Regions from separate parts of the Vallitalea pronyensis genome, predicted to be linked through region 2. Evidence: a T-box and tRNA genes for the amino acid it is inferred to sense, from the RefSeq annotation. Region 2 holds a T-box; the other holds one or more tRNA genes.
What was found. The T-box of region 2 lies ahead of tyrS (tyrosine--tRNA ligase). A T-box ahead of a tRNA ligase gene usually reads a tRNA of that ligase, here a tRNA-Tyr.
Positions count from the first base shown of each region.

Region 1 (12,621 bases), 2.3 Mb from region 2:
TATCTTATGATTCTTCACATCAAACCTTGGAAATTCCCCTTCCGCTATAAGGTATTGATTGACACCATCTTCCGTTATACTGAACAAACCTTCACTGGTACTATAGTAGATAACATGGTCAAAAACCTTCATATAACAGACCTTTTCATCACTGGATACGACTTTCATATTCGCTGACCCATCAAGATTAATCCGGTAGATATTATTTTCAAAAGCATAAATAATGTAATCGTCGCTTTGCTGAAACATCTCTACATTCTCTTCAACTAGCACTTCTTTTTCTGATCCATCCCATTTCACTCTTGCTAATTTAGCAGGTGTATGGGGCTGGGTTGTATCGAGATAATAAACCCACTCTTTTAAATCATGAAAGCCTTCCATGCGCGCATCTACAATTTTGGTAAGACCTGAACCATCCACATGCATACGGTAGATTCGATGACGGTCATCCGGGTTGCCAAAATATATCCATTCATCAAAATTAATGGCTGTCGCAAACAACACGCCATCTTTGTCTTCATTGGATACATTTGCACTTGATACCACATGATTCACAACTTTATCGTCCGATTTGGTTTTATGATCATCCTTTTTACTTTTACAGCCTATGGATAAAAGACTTATCATGAGGATTGTCGTAAAAAGAAATAAATATCTTTTGTACATCACCAGTTCCTCTCCTTCTAAGAAGGTAGAAATACCTTATTATGGTAGTTTTATCTTATTGTATCATATAGTTTTTACAATTGTATTAAATTTGTGTGTAAAGTTAAGTCAATTTATGAAACATTCTATTTAAATTGAGACACTTTAATAGGACTTATGCCTCTTCTTTTATATATAGTTATATTTTTTCCAGATTGCAGCAAGTTAATCATGTGTGTCAGTCATGAATGACAACTGTTGTGCCATCCGGTACATGGTCATAGAACCATTTCGCATCTTCTTCCCCTAGGCGAATACAACCATGACTTGCAGGTCCTCCTAATTTGTCTTGTTCTTCTTGGATAATTTCCCAATCTTTTGTTCTAGGAATGCCATGAAAGAGATACTGTTCAGTAATACGTACCCAGTGGGTTGCTCCTTCTTTGAATCGCTCAGAATAGAACCATTCTCCTCGGTTTTGTAATGTAAATGTACCCAGCACCGTAGGTTCATCAGGGGTACCACCTGAACAAATCATTTCTCGAATCACTTCATTATCTTCTCTTACAATGACTTTATGCCCTTCTTCTTTTAAGCTGACTTCTACCCATAAGCCTTCCATATCTTCTACCACATCATTCCCTACAAAGCGTGCATCCACATCCTTTACTTGATCCCTATCACAACTATATATTAAGCATACAATGATTCCCATAATCAGTAAAAATAGACCGAAACTCTTTTTCATGTAAACAACCTTTCACTATTTTGTTATCTAATTATATTCAAAGAACCCTTTTATAGAAGATAGATCTGCAACTTGATAGCTACCATCAGTCATTATGTTTCATGTCTATGCATATTATGAACGGCGATAAGGCGGTTTGATTATCTTTTTAATACGATTATTGACCACTTCCCAATTAATGTTATCGAAAAACACATCTATGTATTTCTTCCGATTAATACCGAAATCAATCATATAAGCATGCTCATAGACATCCATCACCAAAAGAGGGTTTCCATTGTATACGGAGCCGTTATCGTGTGAGTCTTGGCCAATAATACGTAATTTCCCATTTTTTTCGCTCTGAATGAGAACGACCCAGCCCCGCATGGATAATCCTGTACTTTTAAACATCTCCATAAAGATTTCATACGAACCAAAATCACGATTAATCATATGGAGTATTTCTCCAGATATATTGGATTTCTTGCCTGTTATATTGGCAAAGTACAATTGATGAAGAATGACGCCATTTAATGAAAAAGATTCACCTTTTTTCAGGCTTCGTAACGTACTGTACGTAGCATTTGGGTCTTTATAACTGCTTTTCTCTTTGAGTAATTGACTAATCTCCTCGAACTTATTGATATACCCTACATACAGTGCATAGTGTTCATCCAGTTGTTTTTTAGTCATACCTTTTACCGTACTAAAATTATAATGTTGTGGTTTATACATATCATCACCTCTTTGCATATTCTTTTACCATTATATGCCGAAGATAATTATTGTATTATTTTAGTTGGAATGATGTCATGTGTATCGTATTTGTTTCATACGATCGTCGCTTGAGTCGATGGAAGATAGGACATAGAAAAAAGATACTTCCGTATCTTTTCAAACTGGGTAGGCAGGATTCGAACCTACGCATACTAGAGTCAAAGTCTAGTGCCTTACCGCTTGGCGACTACCCACTATTATTTAATTAGAACACAAAAGCGCGAGACGGGATTCGAACCCGCGACCCTCGCCTTGGCAAGGCGATGCTCTACCACTGAGCCACTCACGCATAAGAGCGGGTGATGGGAATCGAACCCACGTATCCAGCTTGGAAGGCTGGTGTTCTACCATTGAACTACACCCGCATATTGAATTGGTGCCCAGAGGCGGAATCGAACCACCGACACGAGGATTTTCAGTCCTCTGCTCTACCGACTGAGCTATCTGGGCGAAAAAATAAGCTTTTCAAGTATACCAGATATTTGAAATACTGTCAATTAATTTTCGGCTTAAAATACAACGTATTTTAAACGATAAATTTCCTTACTTTGGCTTAAAATACAACGTATTTTAAACGATAAATTTCCTTACTTGGCTTAAAATACAATGTATTTTAAACGATAAATTTCCTTATTTAGCTTAAGATACAACATATCATAAGCCTTATTTATTATAATGCCGGAGACCGGAATCGAACCGGTACGATCGGTAAGGATCGCAGGATTTTAAGTCCTGTGCGTCTGCCAGTTCCGCCACTCCGGCATATAAACATAGTAATTTGTCATGTAAGACATTGCTTTGGTTATACACAACCAATAAAAAAGCTTTAATGGTAAGAAATTGTTTTGCTTTCGCAAAGCCAATAAAAAGCTTTAATGGTAAGAAATTGTTTTGCTTTCGCAAAGCCAATAAAAAGCTTTAATGGTAAGAAATTGTTTTGCTTTCGCAAAGCCAATTCTTAAATGGAGGGAGAAGGATTCGAACCTTCGAAGGCGGTGCCAACAGATTTACAGTCTGCCCCCTTTGGCCACTCGGGAACCCCTCCATAGAACATGATATATAATATCATATTTCACAAAATTGTCAATAGGTTTTAAGAAAAACTTAGAACAATCTTGTATAGCAAAATGATTCCTATGATAAACGTCGTCGCAGTTTCATGAATAGGTATATTAAACACCAAATGGTTTTAACGATTATGACTATAAATTTCTCATAAGAGCATTTATTTAATGCGTTATAAACTTCCCATGCAATTCTACTTTATCGTTTCAGCCTCAGCTGGTTCTTAACCTTCAGGTTCATGAACTTCTCATTCTTTTGCCTTTAATTAAGTTTAACGATTTTCCTTAGAAAGGAGGTGATCCAGCCGCACCTTCCGATACGGCTACCTTGTTACGACTTCACCCCAGTCATCGGCTTCACCTTCGACAGCTCCATCCATAAAGGTTTGGTCACTGGCTTCGGGCGCTTCCAACTCCCGTGGTGTGACGGGCGGTGTGTACAAGGCCCGGGAACGTATTCACCGCGACATGCTGATTCGCGATTACTAGCGATTCCAACTTCATGTAGTCGAGTTGCAGACTACAATCCGAACTGGGATAGCTTTTTTGGGGTTGGCTCCATGTCACCACTTCGCTTCCCTTTGTCACTACCATTGTAGCACGTGTGTAGCCCAAATCATAAGGGGCATGATGATTTGACGTCATCCCCACCTTCCTCCGAGTTGTCCCCGGCAGTCTCTCTAGAGTCCCCAACTTTACTTGCTGGCTACTAAAGATAAGGGTTGCGCTCGTTGCGGGACTTAACCCAACATCTCACGACACGAGCTGACGACAACCATGCACCACCTGTCTCTTCTGTCCCGAAGGAAAGTTCCGATTAAGGAACGGTCAGAAGGATGTCAAGATTTGGTAAGGTTCTTCGCGTTGCTTCGAATTAAACCACATGCTCCACCGCTTGTGCGGGCCCCCGTCAATTCCTTTGAGTTTCAATCTTGCGATCGTACTCCCCAGGTGGAATGCTTAATGCGTTTGCTGCGGCACCGAGGTTCGACCCCCGACACCTAGCATTCATCGTTTACGGCGTGGACTACCAGGGTATCTAATCCTGTTCGCTCCCCACGCTTTCGTGCCTCAGCGTCAGTTACAGTCCAGAAAGTCGCCTTCGCCACTGGTGTTCCTCCTAATATCTACGCATTTCACCGCTACACTAGGAATTCCACTTTCCTCTCCTGCACTCTAGCAAAGCAGTTTCAAATGCAGTCCCCAGGTTGAGCCTGGGGCTTTCACATCTGACTTACTCCGCCGCCTACGCACCCTTTACACCCAGTAAATCCGGATAACGCTTGCCCCCTACGTATTACCGCGGCTGCTGGCACGTAGTTAGCCGGGGCTTCTTAGTCAGGTACTGTCACTATCTTCCCTGCTGATAGAAGTTTACGATCCGAAAACCTTCTTCCTTCACGCGGCGTCGCTGCATCAGGGTTTCCCCCATTGTGCAATATTCCCCACTGCTGCCTCCCGTAGGAGTTTGGGCCGTGTCTCAGTCCCAATGTGGCCGATCACCCTCTCAGGTCGGCTACTGATCGTCGCCTAGGTGAGCCGTTACCTCACCTACTAGCTAATCAGACGCGGGTCCATCCTATGCCACCGGAGTTTTTACCACCAGATCATGTGATCCTGTGGTCTTATGCGGTATTAGCGCACTTTTCAGTGCGTTATCCCCCTGCATAGGGCAGGTTACCCACGCGTTACTCACCCGTCCGCCGCTGTCCACTTAAGGAATCACCCGAAGGATCATCCTCAAGTTTCTCGCTCGACTTGCATGTGTTAAGCACGCCGCCAGCGTTCATCCTGAGCCAGGATCAAACTCTCATGTTAAAAAGTTTTTTAACTTAGTTTTTCTTAGCTTTACTTTTAAGAAAGTACAATCTTAAAAGGTAAAGGTTAGAAAATCTTAGTTGAAAAACGCAATCTCTCAAGTAACCAGTACTCTTAAGATTCGTTGATCTTGACCAGACTAATCTGGCAATTTGTATTTTATAGACTACCGTCTCTTTGTTTGAGATTGTTAAGCTTCGCAAAACAATTCTCTGAATTTACAAAGGAATTATTTGGGTCAACTTTATTATCTAAAGTTGTTGTTTAATATACTATTCATTTTTCATTGTTCAAAAACTGCGTCGAAGACTATAATATCAAATATAGGTAGGAGTGTCAAGGACTTTTTAATATTTTTCAATAAATACAATCATGCAGGTTTTACAATGGCTTTTACTACTTATTCCAATGTGTGGTTTTCATACCATTATCATTTATGATCCCAAGCAATACCCCTATGCTGCAAAGGGCTTTTATAACCGTCATTACTTGTTCATTGTCAACCTCCACACCTAGACTAGTTAGTATCAGTATAATTGCGCTGGCAATGGCTATAATTGTCTTTGTATTGGTTAATTTTTTTAATATGCTATTCATCTTCAACCATCCTCTCAATTTCATATATTTTTTTCTTAATGCCGCCTAAACGTTCTTGTAATTTTTCAATTTCTTCCTTATAGTATTGATTTTCTTTTATTAACGCTTTAATCTGTCCTGCATCTGTGCTTTCTGCCACCAAACCCATGTACTTTTCCCATGGAAAATAATTTCCTGGACATAACTTGTACTGTACAAAATCATGATGTTTCTTAATCCGTTCTTGTTTAATCTTATATTTCTTCATTAAATATAAGGTCAAGTTTTTAAGTGCTTCTAGTTGTGCATCTGGTACAACTTTATCGCCGTTTCCTTGATAATCTTGATAACACCCTTCTAAGCAGATGCCAATGGATTTCATGTTCATACCTTCTTGCTTACAGTGACTTCCTCTTTGCGTTTCCATTCTCCCTCGATAAATTTTTCCTTCCTTATTAATAAAATAATGGTACCCAAAACCTGCAAAGCCTCTATTCAGATGCCAGCCATGAATATCATCAATACTGCAACGAGGAGCCAGTGCATGATGTATAATAATATATGCCGGTCGATTATTTGAGGGTACATTGATGTTTAATTGTGTCTTTATAATATTCATATTCTCCTCCTCTAGCTAAAATAACTTATGATGGCCAATATCGTTGCAACGCATCCAACAATCCACCCCATATATTCGCGATACTCCTTTTTGCTGCATGCGTAATCTTCCAGTCTTTGGACTCGGTCATCTATATCACTGATGAACTGTCTAAGTCCGTTATAGTCCCGAATAAGTGTCTTCGTCTCTGTCATCGTAACGGCTAAAGCATTCGTCTCACGCGTCACTTTCTCAATGGCTTCATAAAATTCTTTTTGGGTAACCCCATTTTGCATATTGATTCCTCCTTATTTTATTTCACGCCTATGATTTACCCACATTACCTTGAGGACTAATTATATGGTAGCATAGGTGAACACGACATTAACACGTCATCTTTTTTCAAGTCATAGCTAACGATACATGACAAAATTGTAAGGTTTTTCATGAATCTGTAAGTTACCTCAATGGATTCTTACCCCTGGTAGACGTAAAATAAAGTCATTGATTTAGAAAAATATCTGTTATAAATAAACCCATTGGGAAGTTATTGTGTTTCATACTGAAAACTTTTTAATACAGATATGTAAAATAAAAGGGAGGCATAAACAATGTCAAAAGTCATCGAAACAAAGGGCATTAAAAAAGTGTATACATCAAAAGGTATGGAAACCTTTGCTGTTAATGGAATAGACATGGACATAGAAGAAGGTGAATTTGTTGGTATCATGGGTCCTTCAGGCTCTGGTAAAACAACCCTACTTAACTTAATATCAACCATTGACCAGCCAACAGAAGGTGTAATTACCTTCAAAGGGATTGACTTAGCTACCATGAAGGGTAAAAAATTGGCTCAATTCAGAAGAGAAAATATTGGCTTTTTATTCCAAGATTTTAACCTTTTGAATAACCTCAGTGTCATGGATAATATTGCTTTACCACTGGTTCTAGCAGGTACACGGGTATCTGTTGTAAAAGATAAAATCAATGAACTGACCGCTTTTTTTGGCTTAACGGATCATCTTCAAAAATATCCTTATCAGTTATCAGGCGGTCAGAAACAGCGTGTTGCCGCAACAAGAGCACTCATTACAAAACCCTCTATGATTCTTGCTGACGAACCAACAGGAGCACTAGATTCCAAGTCCGCTACAGAATTATTAGAGAGCCTTGGAAAAACCAATAAGAAATTCGGTTCAACCATTGTCATCGTTACCCATGATGGGTTCACTGCTAGTTATTGTGACCGCATTATTTTTATACAGGACGGTCAAGTCCTTACAGAACTCAAAAAAGAAGGGTCCAGAAAAGATTTTTATCAAAAAGTAATTGAACAGTTAGCCCGAATGGGAGGGGAAAACCATGAATGCTGTTAGTCTTGCTTATAAAAACATGAAGAGTAACCTTAGCATCTATAAGCTTCATTTTCTTGCTCTTGTCTTCTCCGTTGTGGCATACTATCAATTTTGTGCTATGAAGCACAACCCTCAAGTTCTTGGTATCTCATCACAAGAGATTGTTGGTACCTTGGGTTATGTGACAGCCATCATGTTACTGGTATTCTTAATCTACTTTTCATGGTTTTCAAGTTCTTTCTTTTTAAACCAGCGTAAGAAAGAAATTGGTCTATATACTTTAATGGGTGTTACCAATTATAAGGTAGGGTTTATCTATGCCATGGAAAACCTCATTATGAGTTTTATGGCTATTATCGTAGGTTGTGGCATCGGTGCTGTGTTTGGCAAACTCTATATGATGGTATTGTCCAAGTATTGCAACATGGGAGTAGACGTTGAGTTTTTTATTTCCTATAAAGCCATTATGGAGACGGCTATTGTGTTTGGGGTCATCAGCCTATTCTTTTCCTTAAAAGGTTACATGAACATTGTTAGAAGTCGTTTATTGTCACTTATCAACGCCATCAAAGAAGAAGAAAGCATGCCAAAAGCCAGTGTGATAACAGGCATCCTATCCCTTGTGGTTATTGGTACAGGTTATTATCTTATTCAATATGCCATGAACAGCAGCTTTTTCTTTTATACACTTGCTACGACAATCTTAACCATCATTGGTACCTACATGCTCTTTCGCAGTACCACAACCATTATTTTAAAGCGTATGATGCATAGCAAAAGGATTTTATACCGTAAAACCAATATTATGACCATCTCCAACTTGTGTTATCGCATCCGACGAAATTACAAAGTGTATGCCACAATCGCTATCCTCTTAACATGTACCCTTACAGCTTTTGCTACTGTCACATCCCTTAATTACTCCAATAATGATGTGCAGAAGATGGATTATCCCCATACATTCATTACCATGACTGAAAGTAAGGAGGCAGCAGAGCAAGTTATAGCATTAGTAAATGAAGAGAAGGATGCTATTATACACGAAAATCATATTCCTGTGATAGAAAAGGAACGTGCACAAGGAAAGAATTATCATTACCCTACGGGTATCGTGAAATACAGTGACTACATTAAGATTATTGATCAAGTTGATTATACCGCCAATAAAAGAGTCATCCTTCAAAGGGAGTTACATGATTTTGAAGCTGTTCTTAATTTAAATGCGAAGACACTTTTCAATATATTTGATATGAAGACCTTAACCTTGGATGGACATGAAGTGACGATCAACCGTATTATAAAAGCACCTTTATTCGGCATCGGCTTACCCATTAGCACTCTGCTTGTTAACGATAAGACCTATGATATTCTAGCAGAAGGCAGTACCATCCAATACGTTTCTGCTTACAAATTAACGGATGAAGCCTTGGGAAAAACCCTAGAAGGCAGAATCGAAAATTTATCTGGTGACATCTATGCTTTTGCACAATATGGTAATAACGATGGTCAAATGAAAAATACCATCATTAAGATTGTGTATATACTTGGTGCTTTCCTTGCCTTAGTCTTCATTATGGCAACAGGTAGTATTATTTACTTTAAGATTATTACAGAATCCATGGAAGATAAGGATAAATACACGATTCTAAGTAAGATTGGTATGGAAGATAGCACCATTAATAAGGCAATCCGTATACAGATTGCCATGGCCTTTGCCCTACCACTTGTTATTGCTATTATTCATTCCATTGTGGCTATAAAAGTATTGGAAAACATGGTGGCTATGAGCTTAAACCTTCCTATATTAATGAGTATTGGTGTGGTTACTGTGATCTTCTTTGGTTTTTATATGTTGACCACCAGCCACTATATTCGACGAATTAGAGAAAAATAGAATAAAAAAGATGCTAGGTATATCCCACCTTGCATCTTTTTTCATGTCACATCACTTATTTTAGTTTAAAGTAAATGCATCGGTCATCTAAATCATAATCCGATTTCTCCATGACAAAGTACGTTTCCAAGTTGTTAAAAATTGGTAATAACACCTTACCTTCAACTTCATAGGCATGACTTTTACCATCGTTTTCTACTTTTTCAAAACCAACTTCATAATCTAAAGCATCATTGAATGACTTTGTAAATCCGTAATCTGTTCCTCCAATAATACTGTTTCCTTGAGGTGTAGAAGACCCCCAGACATGTGGATAGATATTACTTAAGAATCTGTATTCTGACCCTGTATAGGTCACATTGCTTGCTTTAATTTTTAAGGTAAGCATAACATAACTATAAAGTGGATCATCTTCTGGCTTTTGAAAGCCTAATTCAGCAATGCCATCTCTTGTGATAGGGTCTGCTTTTAGGACAGTGATTTCAAAATGAGCCTTAGTTTCATTACCATCATAGGCATTTCGGTCATTAAATACATAGGTTGAACCAAATGGTACAGGGTCTTCTAATGTACCTGCACTATTGGATGGGCTTGGTGTAGGTTGTTGCGGATTTTCTTGTGGCTCAGGTTTAGGCTGTGTGTCATTAGATGGCGGTAAATCCGTTGGAACAGCCCCATCTGAGTTGTCTTTGGTTGTAATATCAATGGTCTTCGTTGTCCCATTCCAAGTAATATCTGCTCCCACCATTTCTGTAACTGCTCGAACAGGTAAATAGGTTGATCCATCAATAATAACTGGATAGATTACCTCCCCATGACCATCTTTTAATGTCTGCACTTGACCATTGTAAGTAATGGTAATGCCTTTGTTCTCTTTCCCTGATATATCCCTTATCAAGGAACTTGCTGATAATGATGTTGATACCGTGATGAGTACTACCATTGCAACTAAAATCTTGATGGATTTTTTCATAAGTGTCTCCTCCTCTTATCCTTTTTGACGGATATGTCCTCTGTTTATTTCATATCGAAGTAATATCATGACATTTACTTGATATATATCACATTTTACCATAATCTAACAATGCCTTCAAGAAGTGCCGTCTATTCATGACGATTGATTTCGTATTTTGTAGTTTCATAAGATGCATGTCATTTCCAAATAATGCTTAACTATATTTTCTTTATTTTGTTTATTCCATTATTAAATAAAGTGTTACTAGGAAGTTTAGGTTAATTCATCCTATTTTTTGTGTTCTTTAACTACATTATAAAACTAACGTGATTTACCATTATTTTTACCATAATTTAACATGTCCCTTATATCCTCTTTATATTGTTTCTATAGAGTTGAACTGTAAATTTATTTTATTGAGTACAGATAGGTTCTCTTGGTCTTTTATCATAGTTTATTATGAGAAACCTAAGACGTACTCGCAAAAATCAATGGAGGTAATTTTACCATGAAAAAGAAATTAATCAGTTTAGCTCTCTTAATAACGCTACTTCTGTCTTACTCTGTAACACATGCTTATCAAGCACCTAATAAAGCAACTGTAGGTTCTGTAGCAACGACCACTCAAAAACAACCTAAATACATATTCTATTTTATTGGTGATGGTATGGGTACATCACAAAGACAAATTACGGAGTATTATTTACAAGAAACAACAGGTGATGCTACGAAGAAATTACTCATGAACACGTTTCCTCATTCAGCAATTAATACAACCCATTCTATGAATACACTCATTACGGATTCAGCAGCAGCAGGTACAGCACTTGCAACTGGCTATAAAACCGATAACGGTGTTATATCAAAAGACCCTCAAGGTAACGACTTAAAAACGCTTGTTGAAGCAGCAGAAGAAATAGGTATGGCAACTGGACTTGCATCTACCACACGTATTACACATGCCACACCTGCTGTATTTGCATCTCATAATGAAAGCCGTGGAAATGAAAATGAAATCGCAGCAGATTTCCTAGACAGTGGTGTTGATTACATTGTTGGTGGAGGCGTTCGTCACTTCTTACCTGAAGGATGGAAAGACAATCAAACAGATGCTTTTGGTAAAACCATCAAATCCAAACGTAAAGATAGCCGTAATCTCTTAGCAGAGTTTCGTCAAGCTGGCTATACCGTACGTTATGGTATGAAAGGTGCAGAAGAGTTTAGAAAAGAAACATTCAAAGCAGGGGATCAATACCTTGGTCTATTCACCTATTCTCATCTACCCTACACGTTAGATGATATGCATAATGATAGCTACAATGCACCTACTTTAGTAGAAATGACAAGTAAAGGTATTGAATTACTTTCAAAAGATCAAGATGGTTTCTTTTTCATGATTGAAGGCGGACGTATTGACCATGCCTGTCATCCAAACGACACACCTGCTGCTATCATGGATACACTTGCATTTGATGATGCTGTAAAAGAAGCTTATGACTTCTACCTTAAGCATCCAGAAGAAACACTTATTCTTGTATTAGGTGACCATGAGACAGGCGGTCTTGGCATGGGTGTTAACACCGATTATTTCTTATCTCTTTCAGAACTTACAAAAGCAAAAATGTCCATCGAAGTATTACAAGGTCAATACGATGGCGACAGAGCAGCATTCTACGCATTTATCGAAGAAAACTTTGGACTAACTGAATTATCAAAAGAAGAAAAAAGCTTATTTGAAAAAAGTATGGACATGGTAGATGAAGGTACGTTCACATACAACAATAAATATAAATATGACGAAACAGCCATGGCCGTAACACATATCTTGTCTGAGCGTGCTGGTGTTTATTGGACTTCCTATGCCCATACAGCAACACAGATTCCTATGTCAGCTATCGGCGTTGGTGCTGAGCAATATAGCGGTTTTATGGATAATACAACCATTGCCAACTTAACAGCTGAACTGGTTGGACTATCGCTTAAATAAATAGCTTAAGACGTCAAGAACCATTTACTGAAAGGGGTATCCTCGTGAATAAAAAACTAAAAGTATCTGTTATCTACGCTATTTTATGCCTAATAACCTTTTTTCTCTTTATAAGATCAGACCGCCAAGAAGATAAGTATAATCAAGATGTACTTGAAGCAAAAGCTATCGTTCTGGAAGTTGATGATTCAGACGTTGTGAAGTCTGGTATATCCGCTATAG
Region 1 covers NZ_CP058649.1:6,199,217-6,211,837, forward strand. The annotation lists gene HZI73_RS25785 (DUF5050 domain-containing protein) at 1-666, opposite strand, end outside; gene HZI73_RS25790 (L,D-transpeptidase) at 884-1,393, opposite strand; gene HZI73_RS25795 (superoxide dismutase) at 1,508-2,110, opposite strand; tRNA gene HZI73_RS25800 (tRNA-Gln) at 2,275-2,346, opposite strand; tRNA gene HZI73_RS25805 (tRNA-Gly) at 2,370-2,441, opposite strand; tRNA gene HZI73_RS25810 (tRNA-Gly) at 2,447-2,517, opposite strand; tRNA gene HZI73_RS25815 (tRNA-Phe) at 2,527-2,602, opposite strand; tRNA gene HZI73_RS25820 (tRNA-Leu) at 2,829-2,914, opposite strand; tRNA gene HZI73_RS25825 (tRNA-Tyr) at 3,116-3,197, opposite strand; rRNA gene HZI73_RS25830 (16S ribosomal RNA) at 3,506-5,034, opposite strand; gene HZI73_RS25835 (hypothetical protein) at 5,431-5,631, opposite strand; gene HZI73_RS25840 (peptidoglycan recognition protein family protein) at 5,624-6,229, opposite strand; gene HZI73_RS25845 (hypothetical protein) at 6,241-6,504, opposite strand; gene HZI73_RS25850 (ABC transporter ATP-binding protein) at 6,820-7,584, shown strand; gene HZI73_RS25855 (FtsX-like permease family protein) at 7,571-9,457, shown strand; gene HZI73_RS25860 (stalk domain-containing protein) at 9,513-10,430, opposite strand; gene HZI73_RS25865 (alkaline phosphatase) at 10,921-12,399, shown strand; gene HZI73_RS25870 (YibE/F family protein) at 12,444-12,621, shown strand, end outside.
Region 1: it has a tRNA-Tyr gene. The T-box ahead of tyrS (tyrosine--tRNA ligase) is inferred to sense a tRNA for this amino acid. The anticodon was not compared.

Region 2 (12,621 bases):
CATTTTCAAGCTTGAGGGATTTCATGATATGGTTGGTTTTCATACAGTCACTTCCCTCCTCTATAGAATTCATCCCATTGATACTGAATACGTTGATGTCGAGTAAAGTTTTCGATTTCCCTGCCTTGTAACAAGTCAATGGAACCTCGGCAATTATTTTCAAAAAAATCTTTGATAATGTCTAACAATTCATCATCGCTGATTTGATCCTCTGTCTCATTCTTCATATAGTAAAATACGTCTTGTAATGCCATTAAGGTTAGCATATAGTCATCTTGTTCAATAAACGGCGACATATAGAAATAATCAATTAATTTTTTCATTACCTCATTTCCCAACTCAATACGCCCATGCCCCTTTAGTAAACGATTTCTCTCTTCTATCAATTGCATCACTTGGTGAGACGAAAGCACTAACCCATATGCCCTTGTCATCTCATTCAATGCTACAATGTCCTGAACTTGCTTTTCTCTTGCACTCTCCTGAATAATAAGTGGTAATTTCATATACTCCCTCCAAACTTTTCAAACTTTTTTCTTAAAAAGCCTTGACACCAATCTTTTTTTATGTTATATTAATAATGGATATTTATGTTTTATTGCATTATACTCTAAAAACATTTATTTGTCAACGCTATAAAGAGGATTATACATTAATGATCATAATAAAAAACCACGCAATCTTCATTAAAGATTTTGTGGTTTTATTGATGTCCTCTAATCATCACATGGTCTAATTGCTTACATTTAATTGTACTGCTCATTATCTCCATCTTTCAAATCACCATTCATTATACGTAATATAAAGTACCCTATCAACATGGCAATACCGGTAAACAGAGCATATTTCATCAGTTTAATAATCATATCCATCATCATTCCCCCTTTGCTTATTATACATATAGTATACGTATATTTATACGCACATACCATTCAATTATCTTACATATTAGAGGACAACCTTACATCATTGTAAGAAAGATATCGACATTTCTACATAATAAGATTATACCATTATATTATTCACGATAGCCGCAATATGGACATGAAACCAATGCGGAATCATATTTTTTATGACAATGATTACATGTATTCAATGCATGACTAACATTTACCGGTCTTTGGTTATTCTCTACAATACGTAAGTCTGCTCTTATATCTTCTTGATTGATTAAGATTTTTCCTAATGCAAAGAAAATAAGCGCTTTTGCAAATCCAGTAGCATTCACTGCTAAGAACGCCGTTAAGGAACCTGTTTGAATGCCCATAATAAAATGAGCCACTATGATAATCCCCCCGACACCATACAACAATATGGCCATTTTAATCCCCCTTAGCTTGTATCTCTGTGATTTTAACATGTTCTGTCTCCACTTCCATCAAGCCTCTAAAAATCTTCTGGATGACTTCAGGTACTTGATCATAGTACCGTTTATAAAAGGCTATGGCATGGATTTCTCTTTTATGTGCTTCTGCTAATAACAATGCGTCGGTATGATGCCTTGAATAATCCGGTAACCTTAACGATGGTAATGCATCAAATCCACCCAGTATTTTATGTACGCTTGCATGCATCCATTCGATTTTACTAAGTTCTTGAAACAACACATGCAAATCCTTGGACTTGGCCTGTTTACTGGCTTCTTCATAGAATTCGCTGTTGAATACTTCTAATTTCATGGCCATATCTAATATTTTTTGAACTTTATAAGAATGACCCTCTGCTGCGTAAACATGTTCATCTTGGCTACCTAAATGTGTTTCCATTGCCCCACAAAATGGGCAGCGCAGAATCAGCTGATCTGTATTTTCATCTGTGAATGTGGAAGCATTCAATTGATAATTCTTGTTGTTAATTGTCATACCACAAATCAAACATTTTGATTTTGTCACGCCATCAACTCCTTAGGTCCTTTTCACATTTTTATTCTATGCCGTTGGCTATTGCTTACAATGTATTCGTATTTTATTGTTTAAGCCATTTTTATAATTGTATCGTTTATGCTATGCATAATGGTTAATCACTTATCCTATGCCATACAGTGAAATGTACTGTTTATTATAATGTATTGAAGGATATTATACCATTAATTTTACATTAAATAATAAACCCAAGTCAACTTTCAAAGTACAATTTAACAATCAAAGCCTTGATAGCTAATCGTTTAAAGAATCATGAAACACATGTGGACTTTATAACATGCATGCTTATTGCCACACATTATCTTGATGACGTGTATTGATAATGTTATCTTTTTCCAACCATCCTTTTCTTGCTACTTGAATACCATAATTCATATAATCCAGCTCTTTTATACTGTGAGCATCTGGCGATATAATAAAGCGAGCACCTTGTTCCTTGGCCCACTTCATGTAACGCCAATCCATATCCAGACGATAAGGGTTCGCATTAATTTCAATGATCACTTCATGGGCTATGCATGCTTCAATGATTTTTTTAACATCTAATTTATAGCCTTCCCTTCTGAGTAATAAACGGCCTGTTGGATGACCCCATATGGTCATATAAGGGTTCTGTACAGCTTCCATCATACGTTTTGTCATCTTTTCTTCTGTCATGTTAAAAGCACTATGGATAGAACCAATGACAAAGTCCAAAGATTCAAGAATGGTGTCCGGATAATCCAATGCACCATCTAATAAAATGTCGGATTCAATACCTTTAAATATTTTAAAATCCCTGTATTGCTCGTTTAAGCGATCAATTTCCTCATGTTGTCTTTTTAATTGTTCTACTGTGAGTCCACCTGCATAAACAGCCGTTTGACTATGGTCCGATATACCAAGGTAGTGATACCCTTTTGACATACAGCCTTTTACTAATTCTTCTATGGTAGCATTTCCATCACTATATTGAGAATGGACATGAATAATGCCTTTTATATCACTTCCCTCAACCAGATGAGGTAACGTATGTGCTTGTGCTGCTTCAAGTTCACCATGGTTCTCTCGAAGCTCTGGGGGAATATAATCCATCTGGAAAACCCTAAAAATTTCCTTTTCATTGGTGCAGGGTATCAGATTTTCTCCTCGAAATATACCGTATTCATTCATTTTTAACCCTTCTTGTTTTGCTATATGTCTGAGGGCAGCATTATGATCTTTACTACCTGTAAAATGATGCAGGGCATAAGGGTATTGTTCATCACTCACAACTCTTAGGTCAGCCTTGATACCATTTTGCAAAAGAACGCTTGTCTTGGTATCCCCTTGTCCAATAATGCCTTCTACATAAGGGTGTGCCACAAATGCTTCCATGGTTTTGGCAGGTTCATGACTGCTTGCAAGGATATCGATATCCTTGATAATTTCATGCTTACGTCTTAAGCTGCCTGCGATATCACATCGTATAACAGACCCCGATTCCTGCATGTGTTTGAGTAAATCCCGTCCAATAAGATGCCCTACTGGATAATGAAACCGTTCATCATAATCTTGCAGACGTTCAATACCTTCTAATATTTTCTCCTGGGTTTTTCGGCTAAAGCCGGGTAATCCTGTTAGCTTATTCTCCTGACAAGCCTTTGTCAGCTCTTCCACTGTAGCAATACCTAATTTATCATACAGTGTCATAATCTTTTTAGGTCCCAACCCATCAATTCGAAGCATCTGAACAAGCCCTTCAGGAATAGAGGCTTTCAAACGGTTATAGTAGGCTAATTCCCCTGTTGTCACTAATTCTGTAATTTTTTGATTAAGGGCTTTACCAATGCCTTTGATGGTTTCTAGGCGTCTTTCCCTAACAAGGTCTTCAATGTCGTCTTCCATTTTTTCCAATGTTCTGGCAGCATCATAGTAGGCTTTTGATTTAAAATAACTTTCACCTTTTACTTCTAACAATAACCCAATCTCTTTCAATACAGCGATTACCTGCTTCTTATTCATCCTTTTCACCTCATTGACTTATTCTCTATTAGCTTCTCCAAAAAGTTCAAAAAAATAAGGTGCAGTCTCATCCTTACAAAGTGGAAGAGATGACACCATCAATAAAGCTGGTCCATTGGTCTTCATTTAATTGTTCAATGATTTCTCTTAGTACTGCATCATAATCCGTTATGATATTATCCACACCCAATAATACCATGGCTTCCATATCACTTTTGTTATTAACGGTCCAAACATGCACCTCACGTCCCAATAGATGAGCATTAGCTATAAATTTTTCATTCACATTGGTCATTTCAACACTATAAAAATCAACATGGATATCTTGCAAATCACCTAACGCAACATACATGATATAGCCTGTTTTAATCTGTGGTTCAAGTGCTTCTACCCGTTGTATCATGTTATAATCTAAAGATGTAACCACACAGGATTCCATTAGGTTATTTTCTTTTATGGTATGAATGACTTGTCTGATGAAATTTTCATCATCACCTTTGCCTTTTAACTCAATGTTTAATCCAATATGACCCTTGGTTAATTCAATGACCTCTTGGAGGGTTGGCACTTTTTCACCTGCATAGGCCTCATCAAACCAACTACCAGCATCCAGCTTCTTAATTTCTTCAAGGGTCATCTCAGCAGGTAAGCCAGCCACACCCGTTGTGCGTTTGAAACTCCGATCATGTAATAAGATTAGTTGATGGTCTTTGGTTCGTTGTACATCGATTTCTACAAAGTCAGCTTCATGTGCCATGGCAACTTTAATAGCTGCTAACGTATTCTCAGGGGCATTCACTGAACTGCCACGATGAGCCGTTACATGTACATCGATTGTTACCTCATCCATATCATATAAAATAACCGTTGTAATAACCGTAGCAATAAGCATACCTGCTATAATCATACTGGTAATAACCTTAGGTTTTGATAACCATGTATCCAGTTTACTGGTATGCATTTTCTTGGATTTAAGATTAAGGGGTTTTGCTGTTCTTTCGGATATACCATAATATAAACGTGTGAATAGGTGCACTTCAATGGGAAGCACGATAAAGCTGACAGCAAAAATATATACCACAATCAACCCTACAAAACCAGCAAATATAACATCAGGGATATCCGCCCGGATATCAAATACTAACAACACACCTACACCAATCATACAGATTACAATAAAAAAAACAACTGCTAATAAAAGGAGCAAAGCATTCACACCAATGGTTAAACCCATTAACTTCTTCCAATGTGTTACCACCATTTGCTTACTTAATTTAATCGCTTTTAAGGCTGGCATATTATGGAACATAATCAAATGTAATGAAAATCCCCATAGAATGGATAACACAATGAGGATCACAAATAAAACACCATGAAAAACCCATAAGAGATCATTTTGACCAATGTAATCCAAGATAAAACCTGGGATTTCAATGGTAGTGATTAAACTGGTCTGATAACCAATATCTAACCATGGTGTTAGGATTAACACATAAAATAGAATCAATAACCCCCCGACCCCCAATAAATTCTTAAAATGCTTAAGGGCAGCCAACACAATGGTATCATAACGACTTTCTTTTTCCTTGTTATACACTTGATGACTGATAATAATTAACCCGCCAAGTTCAATGAGTACCACCGAAATGGCTAATAATAATGTGACAATAATGGATACTACCCCTTGTGGTGTGACAAGGTATTTTAACAATAACCCATTATACACACTAGTCCTCCCTTGACTTCTTAAGATATAACTTAGAATAATTTTGAAAGCAGGCACCATAATAATACCAATAAGAAATTTGGTGATGAGCTGATATTTAATAAAGCGCATATAGCTCCAACGGAAATCGGACAGCATGGCTTTGTATTCCCTAGTTATGGTTTGTAAGTACTTTTTCATCATGATGTATGACTCCCTTATGCTTTGGTGTAGACTTCTAGATAAACATCATGCATAAACAAGCTGTTTATCTGCATTACATTATTTGCTATAATAGTAGGTGAACTCCATGCTGTTAATCCAATAGAAGGAAGGTATGTGTATGTGTGGCCGTTTTGTTCTTACCCTTGATTTTAAAGTATTAATGGATATTCTAAAAGGTCGATTTCATATAGAGGATTTGCCCGATCATCACCAATATGAACCACGTTATAACATTGCACCCAGTCAGCCGGTTCTCTCTGTCATTGACCATCGCCAACAAGCACGTGTTGGCTATTTAAAATGGGGCTATATACCTTCTTGGGCTAAGGATGAAAAAATAGGTTATAAAATGATTAATGCAAGAAGCGAATCCATTGACACAAAGCCAGCTTATCGCTATGGTTTCTTGCAAAGACGTTGTTTAATCTTATCCAATGGTTTCTATGAATGGAAAAAAAATGGACGTCATAAAACACCCATGTTTATCCATTTAAAGGATAAAAAACTCTTCACCATGGCTGGACTATACAGTGTATATTATAATCAAGCCGGTGAAAAAATAAGTACCTGTACCATTATTACAACCCAACCCAATACATTGATGACTTCCATTCATGATCGTATGCCTGTTATCCTAGATGAAGCAAGTGAACAGCAATGGCTGGATTCACAGATTAAAGACCCTGTTTATCTAAAATCCCTTTTGAAACCATTTCCAAGCCATCTGATGAAAGCTTATGGTGTATCGTCTTTGGTTAACTCACCTAAAAATGAGCATCCTGATTGTATTGAGCCTTTCCAAGAAACATTATTCTAATGCTATGCTTGATACATCATACCATGAAAAAGATTGGTGAGGCTATTTTGTGATTTTATTCACAAACCGTCTTTGTTTTCTTTTGCATGCATGACTCCCATGTATTATTCACATGGTTTCATACGATGGGGTAATGTAATGCCTGCTCGCTTCACAATCTCATCCCCATGTTTTCTTGCATCATATAACACTTTTTCTTCATCGATGGTCATTAACTGCTTCTCTTTCATTAACCATTTACCGTTACACATGGAATAGGTGACATTGGATGCATGCATACCATATACCACGTTGGCAACAGGGTCATGAAGGGGTATGGAACCAATGGCATGAGGGTCAAGTATAATTAAATCTGCTTTTTTATTGACTTCTAGACTACCTATTTCATCATCCCATAGAAGGGATTTGGCACCATTCATGGTGGCCATCTCCATGACCTGTTCAGCAGGTACTACCTTGGGGTCAAGGGTTCTGCCTTTGTGAATCAATGAGGTGAGATACATCTCATCCATCATATCCATTCGGTTATTAGAAGGCGCACCATCTGTACCAATGGATACAGGTATCCCTTTTTGCAGCATTTCTGGAATGCGTGCAAAACCTAATACAACCTTCATCGCGGCACCTGGATTATGGGATACTTTTACATCGTACAGTTTAAAGAAGTCAATCTCCCGATCTGTAAGCCATACGGTGTGAACAGCTAATAAATTACGATCTAGAATGCCGAGATTCGCCAAATGTTCCACGGTACTAGCCCCTCTTGAGGCTTTTGCAAACCGAATCTCCTCTTCTATTTCTGCCACATGCATATGAATGCCTACATGATACTTATCTGCCAGTTCCTTGGTTCTGACCATCAGTTCATCACTGGCATTAAACATGGTCCGAATACCAAACCAATAACGGATACGTCCTTCCGCCTGGTTGTGCCATTTGTTATACAAAGCAATCTGTTTATCCAAACTTGTATCCGTGGATTCCTGCCATTTTGTGGGTAAACCTTCACCTTGGTCCATGGTTGAACGACAAAGAATACCTCTCAGCCCTGCTTCAGTAACTGCCCTTCCCATACCATCTACTTCTTGACCACCAGCTTCTGCAAAACATGTAACACCAGAACGAATGAGCTCTGTGCAGCAAGCTAAAGAAGATATATAGGAATCCTCTAGGGTCATTTCACTTTCATAAGGCCAAATACGTTCTCTTAACCAGGTTAAAAGGTCCACATCATCAGCTAAGCCCCTTGCTAACTGCTGTGATAAATGAACATGGGTATTCACAAGTCCAGGCATGACAATTTTACCTGCTGCATCCAGTATATCAGCATCTGGGCTTATCTGACTTCTATCCACATGACCAATTTCTTTAATATGATCATCTTCAATGAGTATATCTGCTTTTGCATAAACATCCTTGTTAGGATTCATGGTTATGATATAACCATTTTGTATCAGCGTATGTTTCATATAACACCACTTCCTTTTGTCAAATTTTTATGTCCTTAGCGTTTAATAACAAATAACTCTACAGGTTCTTGGGAACCATTTCCCAGAATGGAGGGAATACCTTTGGGTACCTCCACAACCTGTCCTGAGTTGTAGGTCATTTTTTCCTGATTGGCTAGTGTTATATCTAAATGACCTTTTATAATAATGATACATACCTCAGCATCTGTTGGGTGTTTTGGGAAATATTTATCTGGCTGAATAATCACATGGTTGAGGCGCATGTCCTCTCGCTCAATAATCTTTTCAAATAAATCTGTAGCTTCTTTTGTGTAGTTGTATACTTTTTCAATCATTCAATCGTTCTCCTTAGACCTGCCATGTTTACCATATGGTGGTTATGTTGACATACCCCTTTACATCTACCTTATCCTACAAATATAATTAATAATATACCATAACTTGTGGTATAATTCGATACAAAATTTATAAAAGATGAGTGCCTAAGCTAATATATCCCCAATCCAAGACCTTATTCTCTCATAAGCTGTTTCTAAACCCTTCTTTTGAGGATCTTGCAGGGCTATTTCACCTATAAAATCATTGCCTTCTAACATTCCCTTCATCTTACCAAAAGTCTTTCCATCACTACCACCTGCCTGGCAACAAAACATCGCAATCTTTTTATTTTTTATCTTTTGTTCCGATAAGAAAGTGTGAAAAACAGGCACATAACGACTTGCCCATACGGGTGTGCCTAAAATGATTGTTTCATATTGGTCAAAGTTATCATCATAGGGCATCAATTCTGGCATACTCCCCATCTTGACTTGTCTTCCACCCCATACAAACTTCATAAAACCCTTTGGCTTCACATCGCTGTTCTTAGGCTTCAATTGTAATACATCACCTCCGGTAATTTTTGCTATCTCTTCAGCCATTAATTTTGTATTGCCTGTTAACGAATAATAAATGATAAGTACTTTACCTTGATTCATATGTGACCCTCCCTTATAGTTCCCAGCTTTAACGGATTTCTTCCAAATGGTAAGATTTGTAAAACTGGCTTATAACTTACTTCTATTTTATAGCATTCCCTTAAATTTGTCATGTATATAGGGCTAAGTCTTAATTTTAATTAAAGAATTATAATCATATATGACAGCATCGCAAGGCACCTTTTACAACTGTATGGCATATAGATAATTAAGTTAAAAAAACACCTTGACAAACATAAAACATTGGCATATAATCATAAGCAACATTTTGAAAAACATCATATTGATGCAAAAACGATGATAAGAAATAGTAAGATTAGCAACGTTTTACAGAGAGTAGCCGGTTGGTGAAAGGCTTCAAACAAGCTAATGTGAATACCTCTTTGAGTTTCCTATCGAAAGACCTATAGGTATGAGTAGACTAGTGACGCTTGGTAGACGTTATCCTACCAGGGCATCCTTTTGAACCATGATTCATCAGCGTGCTTGTTAAGGTTGTTGCCGTAAGGCAGCAATGAATGAAGGTGGTACCACGTGATTGTTACTCTCGTCCTTTTTTATAAGGACGGGAGTTTTTTATTTGTTTAGATGCATTTAACTTTGGCCGAAGTTAAGGACACATTTATTGTATTTTATTATAAGGAGGCTATACCATGAAACATGTATTTGACGTATTAAAAGAAAGAGGTTACATTTACCAAGCAACCCATGAACAAGAGATTATAGAAGCTCTGAATGGTCAACACCCGATTACCTTTTACTTAGGCATAGACCCTACTGCCGATAGTTTGCATATTGGTCACTTTTTTGCACTGATGATGTTTCGTTACTTACAAGATGCAGGTCATCAAGGTATCTTAGTCATTGGCGGGGCAACTGCACTTATTGGTGATCCTAGTGGTAAAAGCGACATGCGTAAAATGCTGACAAAAGAACAGGTAGCTCATAATGTAGAGGAAGTGCGGATTCTAGCCAGTCGCTTTATACGTACAGATGGGGATAATCCTGCCCTTATACTTAATAATGCAGACTGGATTAATCCATACAATTTTGTCGATTTCATGCGTGATATTGGTATTCACTTTAATGTGAACACCATGCTGCAAGCTGACGCTTATGCCAATCGATTAAAAGAAGGTGGTTTAACATTTCTGGAAATGAGTTATATGTTAATGCAATCTTACGATTTTGTACATCTTCATAAAACATATGGGTGTACCTTACAGATTGGTGGTAGTGACCAATGGGGAAATATTGTAGCTGGAACAAACCTAGGGCGGAAGCAGCGTTTCTCCAATGACGAGGCTCATGGACCTATGTTTGGCTTAACCTGCCCTCTGCTTATGACACGAGAAGGCAATAAAATGGGCAAGACAGAATCGGGTACCTTATGGGTAGCTCGAGAGAAAACAACGGTTTTCGATTTTTACCAATACTTTTACAATGTGGATGATTGTGATACCGAAATGCTGTTACGACTGTTCACACATGTACCTCTAGAAGACATCATAGCCATATGTGATAAAGACATTCGTAAAGCGAAGGCTCTTATGGCTTTTGAAATTACAAAATTGGTCCATGGCGAAAAGGAAGCGAACTTAGCCCTACAAACTGCCAAAGAGCTATTTGGGAGAAAATCGTCATCCAAACATATGCCTAAATGTCAACAAGATAAATCCCTTATTATGAACGGTGTGGCACTGATCGACTTATTGTTTACTACAGGTTTTGTACCTTCTAAATCAGAGGCTAGGCGGCTTATTACTCAGGGTGGTATTTCCGTCAATGGGGAGAAAATCCCCCAGGCTGATCACATCCTAACCCTGAATGACCTGCAAGATGACCATCTCATTATTAAACGAGGCAAAAAACATCACCTTAAGGTCATGTTTCATTAGAAAAAGCCCCTCTATCGTGTTAATATCTTAGATAATAAGGCTGTTGGAGCAGAAGGCACTACGTGGCCGTCTTGGCTACTGTAACAGCTCCATTATATCGATAATAACAGGATACAGGGGTTACCCTTTCTGGGTACCAATCACCACGACAATGATTGCAGCATGAAACAAGGTTTCTATATTAATTGACTTTCATCATTAAAAAATGTACTGTGGCTTAACTTCAGCATAATAACCACTGTCAACGCTACTGACCCCAAAATACCCAGCATGATGGCTATTTGATAAGCAATTGCCGTGGTTGGGTCTGCGCCACCTAATATCTGTCCTGTCATCATCCCTGGTAAAAAGATAATGCCCATACCGACCATGGAATTAATGGTAGGAAGAATAGCTGCATCAAAAGCATTGTTAATGACCGTTCTTGAAGCCTTTTGAGGTGTGGCGCCCAAGATTAATGCTTCTTCAATAATAGCCCTTTTAACGGTCATGCCTTCAATTAAAGAATGGATACCTAATGAAATCCCTGTCATGGAATTACCAATCAACATCCCTGCTATGGGTATAAAATAGCGTGGGTCGAACCAAGGGTTAATCCGTATAACAACCAGCAGAAAATATACAATACAGGAAAATGTCCCTATGCTCATAGCCACTGCAATCACTTTTTTTAATGGATGGGATAGTTTGCCCTTAAATTTTTTGAAGATGGTATAAATGGCAAACAGCTCCATTAAGATAATAATACCTATGGTGATGAATGCATTAGGATTATCGAAAACAAACTGTAGAACATACCCTGTTAAGATAAGTTGCAATGTCATGCGAATGGATGACACGATGATTTCCTTTTCTCGATGAATACCACGTCGTTTCACAACAATCAGTACAAAGACGACAAATATATATGCCAATGCTACTTGTATAACTGATAAATCAATAATACCCTTCATTATTCTCCCTCCGATACGCATCTACCGTTTTCAATTCTTATCATTGAATCTGAATACTTGTAGGCTATTTCTTTCGAGTGTGTCACCATAACAAGCGTTTTGTGATTTTCTTTAACAAATCCATAGAACATCTCAATGATTAATTCCTCTGTACTATCATCTAATGCTGACGAAGGCTCATCCAATAAATAGATCGGTGAATCAAGGAGCAAAACCCTCCCTAGGGTTAAACGCTGTTTTTCACCACCTGATAGACGATCTGTTGAATCCGTCAGTTTTTTCTTTAATTGAATGCTATCCAATACCTGTTTTAGCAGAGTATCATCAGGTAACGGTTTTTCTTGAAAACGAAAACCCGCCGTTAGATTTTCCTTAATATTGCCATCAAAGACAATAGGATTCTGAGATAACATGGTGACTTGCTGTCGGTGCGTTATGGTATGAATACGTGTTAGAGGCTTACCATCAAACATAATCTCGCCATGGGTAGGGGAAATCATCTTATTCAGTAATCGTAAGATGGTGGTCTTGCCACCACCGCTTTCACCAATTAATGTTGTTATCTCACCCTTTTTAATGACTAAGGATGGTATATCAATAATATCCTTATACCTGACATCTTTAAATTCAAACATCTTCGCCCCTCCTAGATAATACCTATTTCAGCTACTA
Region 2 covers NZ_CP058649.1:2,299,895-2,312,515, reverse strand. The annotation lists gene HZI73_RS09475 (DUF6179 domain-containing protein) at 1-43, opposite strand, end outside; gene HZI73_RS09470 (DUF6323 family protein) at 48-506, opposite strand; gene HZI73_RS09465 (hypothetical protein) at 1,019-1,321, opposite strand; gene HZI73_RS09460 (ferritin family protein) at 1,323-1,892, opposite strand; gene polX (DNA polymerase/3'-5' exonuclease PolX) at 2,208-3,905, opposite strand; gene HZI73_RS09450 (glycerophosphodiester phosphodiesterase) at 3,979-5,814, opposite strand; gene HZI73_RS09445 (SOS response-associated peptidase) at 5,954-6,652, shown strand; gene HZI73_RS09440 (amidohydrolase) at 6,757-8,121, opposite strand; gene HZI73_RS09435 (cupin domain-containing protein) at 8,157-8,456, opposite strand; gene HZI73_RS09430 (flavodoxin family protein) at 8,604-9,098, opposite strand; T-box leader at 9,387-9,656, shown strand; gene tyrS (tyrosine--tRNA ligase) at 9,752-10,996, shown strand; gene HZI73_RS09420 (ABC transporter permease) at 11,173-11,949, opposite strand; gene HZI73_RS09415 (ABC transporter ATP-binding protein) at 11,949-12,584, opposite strand; gene HZI73_RS09410 (PadR family transcriptional regulator) at 12,596-12,621, opposite strand, start outside.